Regions from separate parts of the Halomonas chromatireducens genome, predicted to be linked through region 3. Evidence: predicted binding sites of a transcription regulator. Region 3 holds the regulator's gene; each other region holds the start of a gene.

Region 1 (4,921 bases), 1.4 Mb from region 3:
GATACCCAGCAGGTCGAAGAGCCCGATGATCATGACCAGGGTGGTGTCCTTGAACAGCGAGATGAAGGTATTGACGATGCCCGGGATCATCATCTTCAGCGCCTGGGGCAGCACGATCAGGCCCATGCGCTTCCAGTAGCCCATGCCCAGGGCCGCCGCGGCCTCTTCCTGGCCCCGCGGGATCGCCTGCAGGCCACCCCGTATCACCTCGGCCATGTAGGCACTCTGGAACAGGGTAATACCGATGAAGGCACGGATCAGACGGTCGACACTGACCCCGGTAGGCATGAACAGCGGCAGCATCACCGAGGCCATGAACAGCACCGTGATCAGTGGTACGCCGCGCCAGAACTCGATGAACACCACGCAGAAGCTCTTGACGATGGGCATCTGCGAACGCCTGCCCAGTGCCAGCATGATGCCGATGGGCAGGGCGCCCACCATGCCCACCACCGCCAGCACCAGGGTCAGCATCAGCCCACCCCAGCGGTGGGTCTCCACCACGCGCAGGCCAAAGTGGCCGCCGTAGAGCAGGAAGTAGGCCAGCAGCGGGAAGCCCACCAGCGTCGCCACCGCCACCCAGCGCTTGAAAGGCAGCCGCGGTATCGCCAGCCAGGCAATCAGCCCGGCGAAGATGGCGAAGGTCAGGTTGACCCGCCAGATCTCGCTGCCCGGATAGAGCCCGTAGATGAACTGGCCGAGACGGGCGTTGACGAAAACCCAGCAGGCGCCCTCCCGGGAGCAGTCGTCACGGCTGGTGCCGATCCAGTCAGCGTTGATGAAGGCCCACTGGATCGTCGGCGTCAGCAGGATGTAGAGCAGGTAAAACCCCAGCAGGGTAAAGACCGTGTTCACCGGCCCGCTGAAGAGGTTGGCACGTAGCCAGGCCACCGGGCCAACGGTGCTCCTGGGTGCGGGGCGCGCCTCGATCATCTTTTCTTGAATTGTCATGGCGCTCTCCTAGCGTTCCACCAGCGCCACGCGGGCGTTGAACCAGTTCATGAACATCGACACCAGCAGGCTGATGGTCAGGTAGACCGCCATGGTCATGGCGATGACCTCGATCGCCTGCCCCGTCTGATTGAGCGTGGTCCCGGCGAATACCGAGACCAGGTCCGGATAGCCGATGGCAGTGGCAAGCGAGGAGTTCTTGATCAGGTTGAGGTACTGGCTGGTCAGCGGTGGAATGATGACCCGCATGGCCTGCGGCACCACTACCAGGCGCAACACAAGGTTGCGCGGCAGGCTGAGCGCCTGGGCGGCCTCGGTCTGGCCATGGGAGATTGCCTGGATGCCCGAGCGCACGATCTCGGCGATGAAAGACGCGGTATAGATCGACAGGGCCAGCCACAGGGCCAGGAACTCGGGAATGATCGTGATGCCACCGCGGAAATTGAAGCCGGTCAATTGCGGCACATCCCAGGTCACCGGCACGCCGGTGGCGACCAGTACCATCAGCGGCAGGCCGAGTATCAGCCCCAGCGAGATCCAGCCCGCCGGGAAGCGCTTGCCCGTGGTCTCGTGGCGGCGCTTGTTCCACACCACCAGGGCGATGCTCGCTGCCACGGCAATGCCCAGGGTCAGGGGAATCAGTCCGAAACCGGATTCGAACAGCGGCTCGGGGAGGTAGAGACCACGCACGTTGAGGAAGACCACCTCGCCCAGCGACAGGCTGTCGCGGGCACTCGGCATGGTCCGCAGCACGGCGAAGTACCAGAAGAAGATTTGCAGCAGCAGCGGTATGTTGCGGAATATCTCGATATAGGCGTTGGCCAGGCGGGCAATCAGCCAGTTGGGCGAAAGCCGGGCGATGCCCACGGTGAAGCCGATGATCGTGGCCGCCACTACCCCCAGCGCCGACACCAGCAGGGTGTTGAGCAGTCCTACCACGAAGGTACGGCCGTAGGTGCTCTGGGAGGAGTAGTCGATCAGGCTCTGGACGATGCCGAAGCCGGCCGTATTGGACAGGAAGCCGAAGCCGGTCGTGATGCCGCGAGCGGCCAGGTTGGCCTGGGTATTACCGATGATATAGAGCAGGAAGGCTGCCACTGCGGCAATCAGCAATACCTGGAAGATCAGTGCGCGCTTGGCGCGATCACGCCAGAAAGGCGGTTTTGGGCCCACTGGATGGGCCTGTGGTCGAACGGACATGAAGAGACTCTCCGCCTGGATCCGTCAAGCAGGTATCAAGCCCCGGCCCGGAATGTCCGGGCCGGGGCATAACAAGGCTCGAGGCGCCATCAAGCGACGCCCCGGACGGTTCGATCAGCGGATCGGCGGTGCGTACTGAATGCCACCCTGGGTCCACAGGGCATTGATGCCGCGCTCGATCTGCAGCGGGGAGTCCATGCCCACATTGCGCTCGTAGCTTTCGCCGTAGTTACCCACCTGGCTGATGATGTTATAGGCCCAGTTGGCTTCAAGGCCCATGCCCTGGCCATAGTTGCCGTCCTCACCCAGCAGGCGAGCGATGTCCGGATCCTCGGAGGCGAGCATTTCGTCGACGTTGTCGCTGGTGATGCCCATTTCCTCGGCGTTGAGCATGGCGAACAGCGACCACTTGACGATGTTGAACCACTGGTCGTCACCCTGGCGAACGACCGGGCCCAGCGGCTCCTTGGAAATGACTTCCGGCAGGATCACCGAGCCGTCGGGGTCGGAGAGCTGGATGCGCAGCGCCGCCAGCTGGGAGGTATCGGAGGTCAGCACGTCGCAACGACCGGCCTCGTAGCCACCCACGGTCTGCTCGGAGGTATCGAAGACGATGGGGTCGAATGTCATGCCGTTGGCACGGAAGTAGTCGGCTACGTTCAGCTCGGTGGTGGTGCCGGACTGCACGCAGACCGCCGCGCCGTCGAGCTCAGTGGAGCTGGAGACGCCCAGGTCGGTATTCACCATGAAGCCGATGCCGTCGTAGAAATTCACGCCGGCGAAGTTCAGGCCCAGAGTGGTGTCGCGGGTGGTGGTCCAGGTGGTGTTGCGCGAGAGCAGATCCACTTCGCCGGACTGCAGCGCGGTGAAGCGCTCGACGGCATTCAGTGAAATATAGCGCACCGCCTCGGCGTCGCCGAAGACGGCGGCGGCCACGGCACGGCAGACGTCGACGTCGAGCCCCTGCCACTCGCCCTGGTCGTCCGGCGCGGAGAAGCCCGGCAGGCCGTCACTCACGCCGCACTGAACGGCACCGCGGTTCTTGGTGTCATCCAGGGTAGAAGCCTGTGCCACGGAATTGGCACCAAGCACCATCGCGCCGGCTGTGGCCAGCAGGACCAGTTTGTTTTTCTTGTTCAACATATGTCGATATCTCGCTTCGTATTAGGGATAGAAGGTCCATGCGCAAGGCATGTGGAGTGACCATAGCAAGGATCATTCCACAAACGCACCGTTGTAGGCATACCGTTTATTCAACGCTCCCCAGGCAGTGAATACGACCAACGCCTTGACCTACCAAGGGGCAACCAGCCCGCCGGTCACCCTCCAGTGCACAAAGATCGTGCAGTTGCCTTCAACGCACCGGCGGTGCGTACTGGATACCGCCTTCCGTCCACAGCGCATTGAGGCCGCGGGCGATCTTGAATTCGGAACCAGCGCCGACGGTGCGGTCGAACATCTCGCCGTAGTTACCCACCTGGCTAATGATCTGATAAGCCCAGTCGGCCTCGAGCCCCATGCCTTCGCCGTAGTTGCCATCGCGCCCCAGCAGACGCGCGATATCGGGATCCTCGGAATCGAGCATCTCCTCGACGTTGGCCTGGGTAATGCCCATCTCCTCGGCGTTGATCATGGCGAACAGCGACCACTTGACGATATTGAACCACTGGTCGTCGCCCTGACGGACCGCCGGGCCCAGTGGCTCCTTGGAGATGATGTCCGCCAGTACCATGGCGCTGTCGGGATCGGGCAACTGCATGCGCTGGGAGTAGAGCTGAGAGGCGTCGGAGCTGAGCACGTCGCAGCGCCCCGCTTCGAAACCGGCAATCGCCTGTTCGGGGGAGTCGAACACGATGGGGTTGTAGCTCATGTCATTGACGCGGAAGAAGTCCGCCAGGTTGAGCTCGCTGGTGGTACCGCTCTGAGTGCAGATATCGGCTCCGTCCAGCTCCAGTGCGCTGTTGATACCCAGGTCGCTTGCCACCATGAAGGCCTGGCCGTCGTAGTAGCTGACCCCGGTGAAGTTGACGCCCATCGTGGTGTCCCGGCTCGAGGTCCAGGTCGTGGTGCGCGACAGTACATCGACCTCTCCCGACTGGATTGCCGTGAAGCGCTCCACGGAATCCAGCGGCACGAAGCGCACGCTCTCGGCATCGCCCAGCACCGCGGCGGCAATGGCGCGACAGACATCGGTATCCAGCCCGCGATAGGTATCCTCGTCATCCAGCGCCGAGAAGCCCGGCTGGGCGGCGTTGACGCCACAGCGCACATGGCCCTGGTCGCGCACGTCTTCCAGAGTGCTGGCCTGTGCCAATCCAGTGGCGCCAAGGGTCACCAGTATCATCGGCATCAGCCGAGCCATCGTGTTGTTGTCGTTCATGCGGTTCATCCTTGCCATGGTGGGTCATGCGGGGGCCGGTGGAGATGCCTCCCGTATTACCATTAGCCCATATACCCACCACTTTCACCCGCTCATTGGGACGAACGCGAATTTGACCTGCCGGCATACGCAATCGCCCCGCAGGCTGGGCCTGCGGGGCGATACGGAACAGCTTGCGCCGAACGGCTCGGCAAGCTCGCCGTCAGAGACGAATCAGGTAGTCGAAGGCACCCAGTGCCGCCTTGGAACCTTCGCCCATGGCGATGACGATCTGCTTGTAGGGCACCGTGGTGACGTCGCCGGCGGCGAAGATACCCGGCACCGAGGTCATGCCATGATCGTCGACGACGATCTCGCCACGCGGGGAAAGCTCGATCGACGAATCGGTCA
Region 2 (4,921 bases), 1.4 Mb from region 3:
GACTGACCGACCATATCCGCAGCGGCAAGCTGGCCGAGGATACCGGCCTGCCCCAGATGGACCCCAAGCAGGATCGGGCCATGATCTGCGGCAGCCCGGCGATGCTCGACGAGACCAGCGCCCTGCTCGACGACCTGGGGTTCAATATCTCGCCACGCATGGGCGAGCCCGGCGATTACGTGATCGAGCGGGCCTTCGTCGAGAAGTAAATCCCACCGACGGAAAAACCACCTGTGCAGACAGGTGGTTTTTTCTCGTTCATCGCATTTTTGGCGTGAACTTGCTCTGCATAGGCTGCATTGCGGAAGGGGGCTCGACGACAGCGACGCAGGCGCTCCTTGTTGGAGCGCTGGTTCCCATCGCGACTGGCGCCGATAGGCGCCCGGCGGAGGCTGCCGCGCTGGCAATAACCGCGACCATCGGTAACGCCGCCGGGAGTCCTTCGGCCTCCAGTCGTGATCTGAAGATACTCCTACAGCGCGGCCATGACTTCCCTTGCCATTTCACGCCAAAGTGTGAAGATCCTTTTTGGTTCGGCGCCGCCTATTTTCTCTGACTACACGGCATCCTTGCCGGTTTCGCCGGTGCGGATGCGAATCACCTGTTCCAGCGGCGTGATGAAGATCTTGCCGTCGCCGATCTTCCCCGTGTTGGCGACCTGGGTGATGGCATCGATGACCTTCTCGGACATCTCGTCATCCACGGCGATCTCGACCTTCACCTTGGGCAGGAAGTCGACCACGTACTCGGCGCCCCGGTAGAGCTCGGTGTGACCCTTCTGGCGGCCGAAGCCCTTCACCTCGGTCACGGTGATGCCCTGAACGCCGATTTCGGAGAGCGATTCGCGAACGTCGTCGAGCTTGAATGGCTTGATGATGGCGGTCACCAGTTTCATGGTCTTTTCCTCGTAATTCAGGGAGGGCTCGCTGGGTGCAGCCCCTCGCAGTGTGGGGTTTCGTTGGGTTCAAGCATACACCGCGACGAGCGGGAATAAAAAAGCCCCCTCGGAAGGGGGCCAGGTGGAGCACGCCAGCTCACGGGGTCTGCGTCGTTACTTGTTGGCGACGCTGAACTCGGGGTAGGCCTCCATGCCGCACTCGGCAATGTCGACGCCCTCGTACTCTTCTTCCTCGCTGACCCGAATGCCCATGACGGCCTTGAGTATCAGCCAGACAGCCAGGCTGGCAAGGAAGACCCAGAGGAAGATGGACAGGCCGCCGATGATCTGCGGGCCGAAGCTCGCGTCGCCGTTGGTGAGCGGTACGGCCAGCAGGCCCCAGATTCCGACGACACCGTGAACCGAGATGGCACCGACAGGGTCATCGATCTTCAGCTTGTCGAGGCCGACGATGGCGGCCACGACGATGGCGCCGCCCACGGCACCGATCAGGGTGGCGCCCAGCGCCGTCGGCTCCAGTGGCTCGGCAGTGATGGCCACCAGGCCGGCCAGGGCGCCGTTGAGGGCCATGGTCAGGTCGGCCTTGCGGAACCACACCTTGGCGAGGATCAGGGCAGTGATCACCCCACCGGCAGCGGCGGCATTGGTGTTGACCAGAACCTGGGCCACGTTGTTGGCAGAGACCACGTCCGAGAGCTTCAGCTCCGAGCCGCCGTTGAAGCCGAACCAGCCCATCCACAGGATGAAGGTACCCAGTGTGGCCAGCGGAAGGTTGGCACCGGGGATGGCGTGGATGCTGCCGTCCTTGCCGTACTTGCCCTTGCGAGGACCGAGAACCAGCACCCCGGCCAGGGCCGCGGCGGCACCGGCCAGATGCACGATGCCGGAGCCGGCGAAGTCGGAGAAGCCCATGGCGTCCAGCCAGCCTTCGCCCCAGGTCCAGTAGCCCGAGACCGGGTAGATGACGCCGGTCATCACCACGGCGAAGGCGAGGAAGGCCCACAGCTTCATGCGTTCGGCGACGGCGCCGGAGACGATGGACATGGCGGTTGCCACGAACACCACCTGGAAGAAGAAGTCGGCGCGCATCGAATAGTAGGGTGCATCGTCGCCCCCGGCGGTGACGGCCGCCACGCTGTTCTCGCCGCCGATCAGGAAGCCGAGGTTGGGCAGGATGCCGCCTTCATTGCCCGAGTACATGATGCTATAGCCCACCAGCAGGTACATGGTGCAGGCGATGGCGAACAGCGCGATGTTCTTGGTCAGGATCTCGGCGGTGTTCTTGGAGCGCACCAGGCCGGCCTCGAGCATCGAGAAGCCCGCGGCCATCCACATCACGAGCACGCCACAGATCAGGAAGTAGAAGGTGTCGAGCGCGTAACTCAACTCTGCCAGTTCAGTCATTGGAATCTCTCCAGAGCCCTTGAAAACAGCTTGTCATTGCAAGCGGTGTCGTTATCAGACGGCGTCGGCGCCGCGTTCGCCGGTACGGATGCGGATGACATCCTCCAGGGGCGTGACAAAGACCTTGCCGTCGCCGATCTTGCCGCTGTTGGCAGCGTTGCAGATGGCCTCCAGTACGCCTTCCAGGCGCGCATCATCCACGGCGACCTCGACCTTTACCTTGGGCAGGAAGTCGACCACGTACTCGGCACCGCGGTAGAGCTCGGTATGCCCCTTCTGGCGACCAAACCCCTTCACTTCGGTCACGGTGATGCCCTGGACGCCGTTGTCGGCCAGCGCCTCGCGGACGTCGTCCAGTTTGAATGGCTTTATGATGGCGGTAATGAGCTTCATCTCGAATCTCCCGGCTTGGATGGCACGACGGCGCTCTGCCGTCGGATGAGTTACGCTTGCCAAGCGATATGCGTGCCGGTTTGTTATAAAGCTGATTAATTTCATATTGTTACAATATGTTTTTCCGTTGCATTCCTCGCCGCTGACGGCCTATGCGAAGCGCCCTGCACCACAATGATGCCCGGCAATGGTGCAGGTGCTTCGCAATGGGGCGGCAAAGGAGAATGCGCGAGTCAAGGCCGTTGCGTATCCTGTAGACAAACTCAATGCGTTGGAGAGAGAACCATGGCGAGTCAAGATCCCATCAGCCGGCTGGCCCAGCAGCTGGGCGAGCGACTGCAGGGTGCCTCACAGGCACCGGAGGAGATCCACAAGGGGGTGCAGCAGGTCGTGCGCGGTGCCTTCGATCGCCTGGATCTGGTGTCCCGAGAGGACTTCGACATCCTCATGGACGTCATGCAGCGCACCCGCATTCGCGTGGAAGCGCTGGAGCAACAGGTAAGCGCACTCGAGGCGGCGCTGGCATCTCGCCAAGACGAGGTGACCACATCAGGCGAGGCAACAACAGCCGGCAAGGCACCGAAAGTCGACGACGGCCATCCCGAGGAAGACGCTGGCGGCGGCGAAGCCGGGCGTTGACGGGCCGCTCGGCGGTCTTTATGCAGCGGTGCTAATCTATAGTGATCAAGCACACTGACTGCGAGGGACCGCATGATGCTGGCAATCGTTGCCACCCGGGCCGGACTGGGGCTGGAGGCCCCCGAGGTTCTCGTCGAGGTACATCTGGCCAACGGCCTGCCGGGCATGACCCTGGTCGGCCTGCCGGAGACTGCGGTCAAGGAGAGTCGCGAACGGGTGCGCAGCGCCCTCACCAACGCCGGCTTCGACTTCCCCAATACTCGTCGTATCGTGCTCAACCTGGCGCCCGCCGACCTGCCCAAGGTCGGCGGGCGCTTCGACCTGCCCATCGCTCTGGGCATCCTGATGGCCTCCGGCCAACTGCCCGGCGATGCCCTCGAGGGTATCGAAAGTGTCGGTGAACTGGCGCTGGACGGTCGGCTGCGCCCGATCAGCGGCGTGCTGCCGCTGGCCCTGGCCGCGCGCAGGGCGGGGCGGAAGCTGATCGTGCCGCGGGAGTGTGCCGATGAGGCCGCCCTGGCCGGGGACCTTCAGGTGCTCCCCGCCGACCACCTGCTGGAGGTGGTCGCCCATTTGCTGGGCCAGACACCGATCGCGGCGCACCAGTTGGAAGCACCGCCGTTATCTCCGGTCATCGAGGGGGATCTGGCCGAGGTGCGGGGTCAGCACCAGGCGCGCCGGGCGCTGGAAATCGCCGCCGCGGGAGGCCACAACCTGCTTTTCTCGGGCCCGCCAGGCACCGGCAAGACCATGTTGGCGAGCCGCCTGCCGGGCATCCTGCCGCCATTGACCGAGGAGGAGGCCCTGGAAGTGGCCGCCGTCCGGTCGGTCTGTGGCCTGCCGCTGTCGGAGCAGTGGGGGCGTCGCCCCTTTCGTGCGCCCCACCATACCGCCAGCGCCGTGGCCCTGGTGGGCGGCGGCTCCTGGCCGCGTCCCGGTGAAATATCCCTGGCCCACCAGGGGGTGTTGTTTCTCGATGAGCTGCCCGAGTTCAGCCGCCATGTCCTCGAGGTGATGCGCGAGCCCATGGAGTCTGGACAGATCCATATCGCCCGGGCCAACCACGAAAGACGCTTTCCCGCTAGATTTCAACTGGTGGCGGCAATGAATCCGTGTCCCTGTGGCCACCTGGGGGACCCCCGCCAGGCCTGCCAGTGTACCGCCGCTCAGATCCAGCGCTACCAGTCGCGACTCTCGGGGCCGCTGCTGGATCGAATCGACCTGCAGGTGGAGGTGCCGGCGCTGCCGCCGGAACAGCTGACCTCCCGCGAGACGGGGGAAAGCTCGGCGGAGGTGCGTGAGCGAGTCATGGCGGCCCGCGAGCGCCAGTATGCCCGGGAGGCGCTCAATGCCTATCTGGGAAGCCGGGAGCTGGAGGCGGCCTGCGCCCTGTCGACGGCGGATCGTGCCTGGCTGGCCGGGGTGCTCGAGCGGCTGCGGCTCTCCGCTCGGGCCTATCATCGAGTGCTGCGGGTGGCGCTGACCCTGGCCGACCTTACCGGCAAACCGCAGCCGGAGCGCGGCGAGCTGATGGAGGCGATCGGTTATCGCCAGCTGGATCGTCAGCGCCAGGGCTAAGAGGCTGTT
Region 3 (4,921 bases):
CGGTGGCCACGGGGCCGTTCGCGAGATCTGCGATACCCTGCTCGAAGCCCAAGGACACCGAGACGCCCTGGTCGACACCTATCTTCACGTCCAGCACTGACCCCATGCTGCCCAAGCGCCTGCCCCGCCCCTCGTTTCGACTATGGCTCCTGCTGATCCTGATTGGCCTGGGAGCACTGCTTGCATGGCTAGCGCCCTGGCAGACTCCCGCTCCCGGCCCGGTGCCCACCGACGAGGCCGGCGAACCTGACTACTACCTCGAAGAAGCCAGGCTGACGCGATTCGACGCCCAGGGCCGTGCCCACCAGCGCCTGGACAGCCCGCGCCTGGTGCATACTCCTCACGATGATGTCACCCGAGCGGTAACCCCGGTGGCCCACTTGATCGATCGAGAGGGTAGGCGCTGGATTGCCAGCGGCGACGAAGGGCGACTTGGCCCCGGGGGCAATCCACTGACACTGACCGGCAACGCCCGACTGTTCGCCCCCGAGGAGCGCTGGCAGCTCGACACAGAAATATTGCACTTCGACGCCAATGTCGGGCACGCCTGGAGCGACACCCCGGCACTGCTCCAGCAGCCCCCCCAACACATGCGCGGCGACCGCTTCGATGCCTGGATCCATGACAACCGGTCACGTTTGACCGACAATGTTCGCGGCCACCACCCCCCGGAGCGCGCCCAGCAGGGCCAGGCCGAAGCCATCGAACCAGAGGATGTCACGCCATGAAGCAATTCAAGTTCCCAACCGCCCGCATGCTAATCGCCCTGGCGCTGGTTGGCATGGCGTGGGGAAGCGGCCCGGCCCTGGCCCAGCAGCGAGACGCCGACCAACCCATCGAAGTCGAGGCCGACCAGCTCGATCTCGACGACACCGCCGGCACCGCCGTCTATACCGGTGACGTGGACATTCGCCGGGGGACCATGCAACTGACCGGCAACCGGGTCGAGATCCGCCGCAACCAGGCTGGCGAACTGACTCGCGCCATCGCCACCGGCGAGCGCGCCTATATCGAGCAGCAGCCCGACCCGGACGAACCCGTGGTGCGTGGCTGGGGGCGAACCATCATCTATCATGTCGCCGAGCGCCGCGTCGAACTGATCGACAGGGCCGAGCTGCATCAGCGGGGCGATACCTTCGATGGCGGCTATCTGGAGTACTTCCTCGATCGCCGCGTGGTTCAGGCTCGTGCCGAGAGCGAAGGTGTCGAAGGGCGCCAGCGGATTCGCATGACCCTGCAACCGGAGCGCTGACGTGGTAATGAAGACCCTGAGAGCCACTCACCTGGCCAAGAGCTACAAGCGTCGCCGTGTGGTACACGACATCAGCCTCTCCATCGAGCAGGGCAGCATCGTCGGCCTTCTCGGCCCCAACGGTGCCGGCAAGACCACTTCGTTCTACATGATCGTTGGCCTGGTCCGCGCCGACGCCGGTGAAGTGCATATCGACGACCTGGACCTGAGCGGGTCGGCCATGCATGAGCGTGCCCGCGCCGGCATTGGCTACCTTCCCCAGGAAGCCTCGATCTTTCGCAAGCTCTCGGTGGCGGATAACATCATGGCCATTCTCGAGACGCGCAAGGACCTGGACCGACGAGGCCGTCATGCGCGCTTGGAAGAGCTGCTGGAAGACTTTCATGTTACCCATATCCGCAACAATCTCGGCATGAGCCTGTCTGGCGGCGAACGGCGACGGGTGGAGATCGCCAGGGCGCTGGCCACCGAGCCGGCCTTCATCCTGCTCGATGAGCCTTTCGCTGGCGTGGATCCTATTTCCGTTGGTGAAATCAAAGGCATCATCCGTCAGCTCAAGGCGCGTGATATCGGCGTCCTGATCACCGACCACAACGTGCGCGAGACATTGGATATCTGCAATACCGCCTACATCGTCGGAGACGGGCAGATCATTGCGGAAGGTGATGCCAATGCCATTCTCGCCAACCGCAGGGTGCGTGAGGTCTATCTCGGCGAGGACTTCCGTCTCTAAACCTGGCGACTCGATCAACACAACTGCCTGCTGTCAATATAAACATGCATATTCGGCACGGAAATTGCGGATGGCATGCTTATTGCACTCAAAACACTTGCAAGTCGAACCATTGGGGGCTAGGGTGGTTTTTTTCGGCAGATGAGCCCCCTATTCTCATGGCCATGAAAGCATCCTTGCAACTCCGTGTCGGCACTCAGCTGACCATGACGCCCCAACTGCAGCAGGCGATTGCGCTGCTGCAGCTCTCGACGCTCGATCTGCGTCAGGAGATCCAGCAGGCGCTGGAAACCAACCCCATGCTGGAACTCGACGACGGCTTCGGCGAACAGACCGCCGAAGCGGTCCAAGACGACGATTGGGCCAGCGAAATTCCCTCTGAACTTTCCACCGACAGCGACTGGTCTGACACCTACCCCGACCATGGCGCCAGCTCGGGCAGCGGCGAAGGACCTGATTTTGAACGCCAGGCCGCCGGGCAGAGCCTGGCCAGCCACCTGATCTGGCAGCTCGCGATGACCGATCTCAGCGAGCGCCAGCGCCAGATCGCCGAGAGCCTGATCGATGCCGTGGACGGCACCGGCTACCTGGCGCAGCCGCTGGAAGAGATTCGCGACGGGCTCCGCCAGCAGGGCCTCGAGGGCCTGCCAACCCGGGAGGTCGAGCAGGTGCTGCTGCGTCTGCAGCAATTCGAACCTACCGGTGTCTTTGCCCGGGACCTGCGTGAATGCCTGATGCTGCAGCTCGCGGCACTACCCGACGACACCCCGCTGCTCCCCCAGGCCAGGCGCCTCGTCCGCCAGTTCCTCGAAGCCCTGGCCAGCGACGATCGCCGACTGCTCAAGCGCCGCCTGGGGCTGGACGATGAGGCCCTGGAGGAGGTGATCGGTCTGATTCGCTCGCTGGACCCGCGCCCGGGCAGCGAGTTCGCCGAGGTGAGTGGCAATTACATCACCCCCGACCTGCTCGCTCACCATGACGAGCGCGGCTGGCGTGTCGAGCTCAACGCCGACGCCCTGCCAAGACTGCGCATCCAGCCCGATTACGTGGCCCTGGTAAGGCGCGCCGACAAGAGCCAGGACAACCAGTTTCTCAAGGATCACCTTCAGGAGGCGCGCTGGCTGATGAAGAGCCTGGCCAGCCGGAACGACACCCTGCTGCGGGTCGGCCGCGAGATCATGGCCCGCCAGCTCGACTTTCTCGAGCAGGGGGAGGAGGCCATGCGGCCACTGATACTGGCTGATATTGCCCAGGCCGTGGATATGCATGAGTCGACCATCTCTCGCGTAACGACCCAGAAATTCATCCACACGCCGCGCGGCGTGTTCGAACTCAAGTTCTTCTTCTCCAGCCATGTCGGCGGCGGAGAAGGCGAAGGCGACGCCTATTCCAGCACCGCGATCCGTGCCCGGATCCGCAAGCTAGTACAGGACGAGCCGCCCCGCAAGCCGCTGTCGGACAGTCGCCTGGTCGATCTGCTGGCCGAGGACGGCATCCGCGTTGCGCGGCGAACCGTCGCCAAGTACCGGGAAGCGTTGGGCATACCCTCCTCAAGCGAGCGCAAGCGATTTCGCTGACCCCAGCCCGCTCTCTTGACCCTTCGCAGGAAACCGGAAAGGGAGGGGTTTGCAGGGCCTCAAAAAGGGTTACAATCGAGGCACCACCCGAAGGACGAAGGAGCCTGTCATGCAAGTCAATATTACCGGCCACCATGTGGAACTGACCGATGCCCTGCGTGACTACGTCAGCGAAAAACTGACCCGCGTGCAGCGCCACTACGACAACATCACCAACGTCCAGGTCACGCTTTCGGTAGAGAAGGAGCGTCAACTGGCCGCCTGCACCCTGCATGCTGCCGGCGCCGACCTTCATGCCGAGGCCACCGATCCCGACATGTACGCCGCTATTGACGCACTGACCGACAAGCTCGACCGTCAACTGGTCAAACACAAGGAAAAAGCCCAGGCCCGCGCCCAGGGCGCCGGCATTCGCTGATTGCCATGACACTGGAAACCATTCTGCCGCCGGAGCGCGCCTTGTTCGGCGTCCCCGGTGGCAGCAAGAAACGGGTGCTGGAATTCTTCAGCACCTTCATCGCACAGAACACGCCGAGCCTCGACAGCCAGGAAGTCTTTGCCCGCCTGATCGGCAGAGAACGCCTCGGTAGCACGGGCATCGGCAATGGGGTGGCCATTCCTCACGCCAGGAGCCCCCACTGTCACAGTCCGGTCGCGGCCTTCCTCCAGCTGGCGGAGCCTATCGATTTCGACGCCATCGACGGCGAGCCGGTCGACCTGGTCTTCGTACTGCTGGTCCCGGAAGAGGCGGACGATACACATCTGGCGCTACTCAGCCAGGTGGCCAGCATCATGAACGATGTCGACACTCGAGTGGCACTGCGCAAGAGCAACAGCCAACGTGAGCTCCACGAGCGGCTCATTGAAGCCATTCGACGACAGACGCCGACGCCGCTCTGACCTTCCCGGGCCGCCCGGCCAGCCAACCAGGAGACCCGCATGCAGCTCGTGATCATCAGTGGCCGTTCCGGCTCCGGCAAGTCGATCGCACTGCAGGCGCTCGAAGACTTGGGCTACTACGCCATCGACAACTTTCCAGCGATGCTGCTGGGATCGCTGGTAGAAGAACTGCCCAGCGGACCGTCCGGCCAATCCTCCATTGCTGTCAGCATCGACTCACGCAACCTCCCCCATGCCCTGGAGCGCTTCCCCCGTCTGCTCGAGGAGCTGCGCGCCCGCAAGATCGATTGCCAGGTCATCTACCTCACCACAGATGCAAGAATTCTGATCGAGCGATACTCGGCCACACGGCGACGCCATCCGATGACACGTGGCAGCGACATGACGCTGGGAGAGGCAATCGAGTCGGAAGACGCCACCCTGAGCGACATTCGCAACCTGGCCGACCTGATCATCGAC

Evidence for each region. Region 3 encodes sigma-54, which starts transcription at its own class of promoters, with help from an activator protein. Its sites were predicted from a motif close to TGGCACNNNNNTTGCTNT; they were not measured.
Region 1: LOKO_RS17480 (amino acid ABC transporter substrate-binding protein) is a predicted target of sigma-54. The motif match lies at 3,357-3,374, and genes of this name have one in related genera.
Region 2: LOKO_RS17395 (P-II family nitrogen regulator) is a predicted target of sigma-54. The motif match lies at 2,756-2,773, and genes of this name have one in related genera.

What each region holds. Positions count from the first base shown of each region.
Region 1 covers NZ_CP014226.1:3,769,398-3,774,318, forward strand. The annotation lists gene LOKO_RS17470 (amino acid ABC transporter permease) at 1-951, opposite strand, end outside; gene LOKO_RS17475 (amino acid ABC transporter permease) at 961-2,151, opposite strand; gene LOKO_RS17480 (amino acid ABC transporter substrate-binding protein) at 2,266-3,294, opposite strand; gene LOKO_RS17485 (amino acid ABC transporter substrate-binding protein) at 3,506-4,513, opposite strand; gene ahpF (alkyl hydroperoxide reductase subunit F) at 4,734-4,921, opposite strand, start outside.
Region 2 covers NZ_CP014226.1:3,752,629-3,757,549, reverse strand. The annotation lists gene LOKO_RS17410 (ferredoxin--NADP reductase) at 1-209, shown strand, start outside; gene glnK (P-II family nitrogen regulator) at 557-895, opposite strand; gene LOKO_RS17400 (ammonium transporter) at 1,052-2,302, opposite strand; gene LOKO_RS17395 (P-II family nitrogen regulator) at 2,357-2,695, opposite strand; gene LOKO_RS17390 (accessory factor UbiK family protein) at 2,981-3,334, shown strand; gene LOKO_RS17385 (YifB family Mg chelatase-like AAA ATPase) at 3,407-4,912, shown strand.
Region 3 covers NZ_CP014226.1:1,215,324-1,220,244, reverse strand. The annotation lists gene LOKO_RS05710 (KdsC family phosphatase) at 1-100, shown strand, start outside; gene lptC (LPS export ABC transporter periplasmic protein LptC) at 105-728, shown strand; gene lptA (lipopolysaccharide transport periplasmic protein LptA) at 725-1,252, shown strand; gene lptB (LPS export ABC transporter ATP-binding protein) at 1,260-1,985, shown strand; gene LOKO_RS05690 (RNA polymerase factor sigma-54) at 2,144-3,562, shown strand; gene hpf (ribosome hibernation-promoting factor, HPF/YfiA family) at 3,672-3,980, shown strand; gene ptsN (PTS IIA-like nitrogen regulatory protein PtsN) at 3,986-4,462, shown strand; gene rapZ (RNase adapter RapZ) at 4,502-4,921, shown strand, end outside.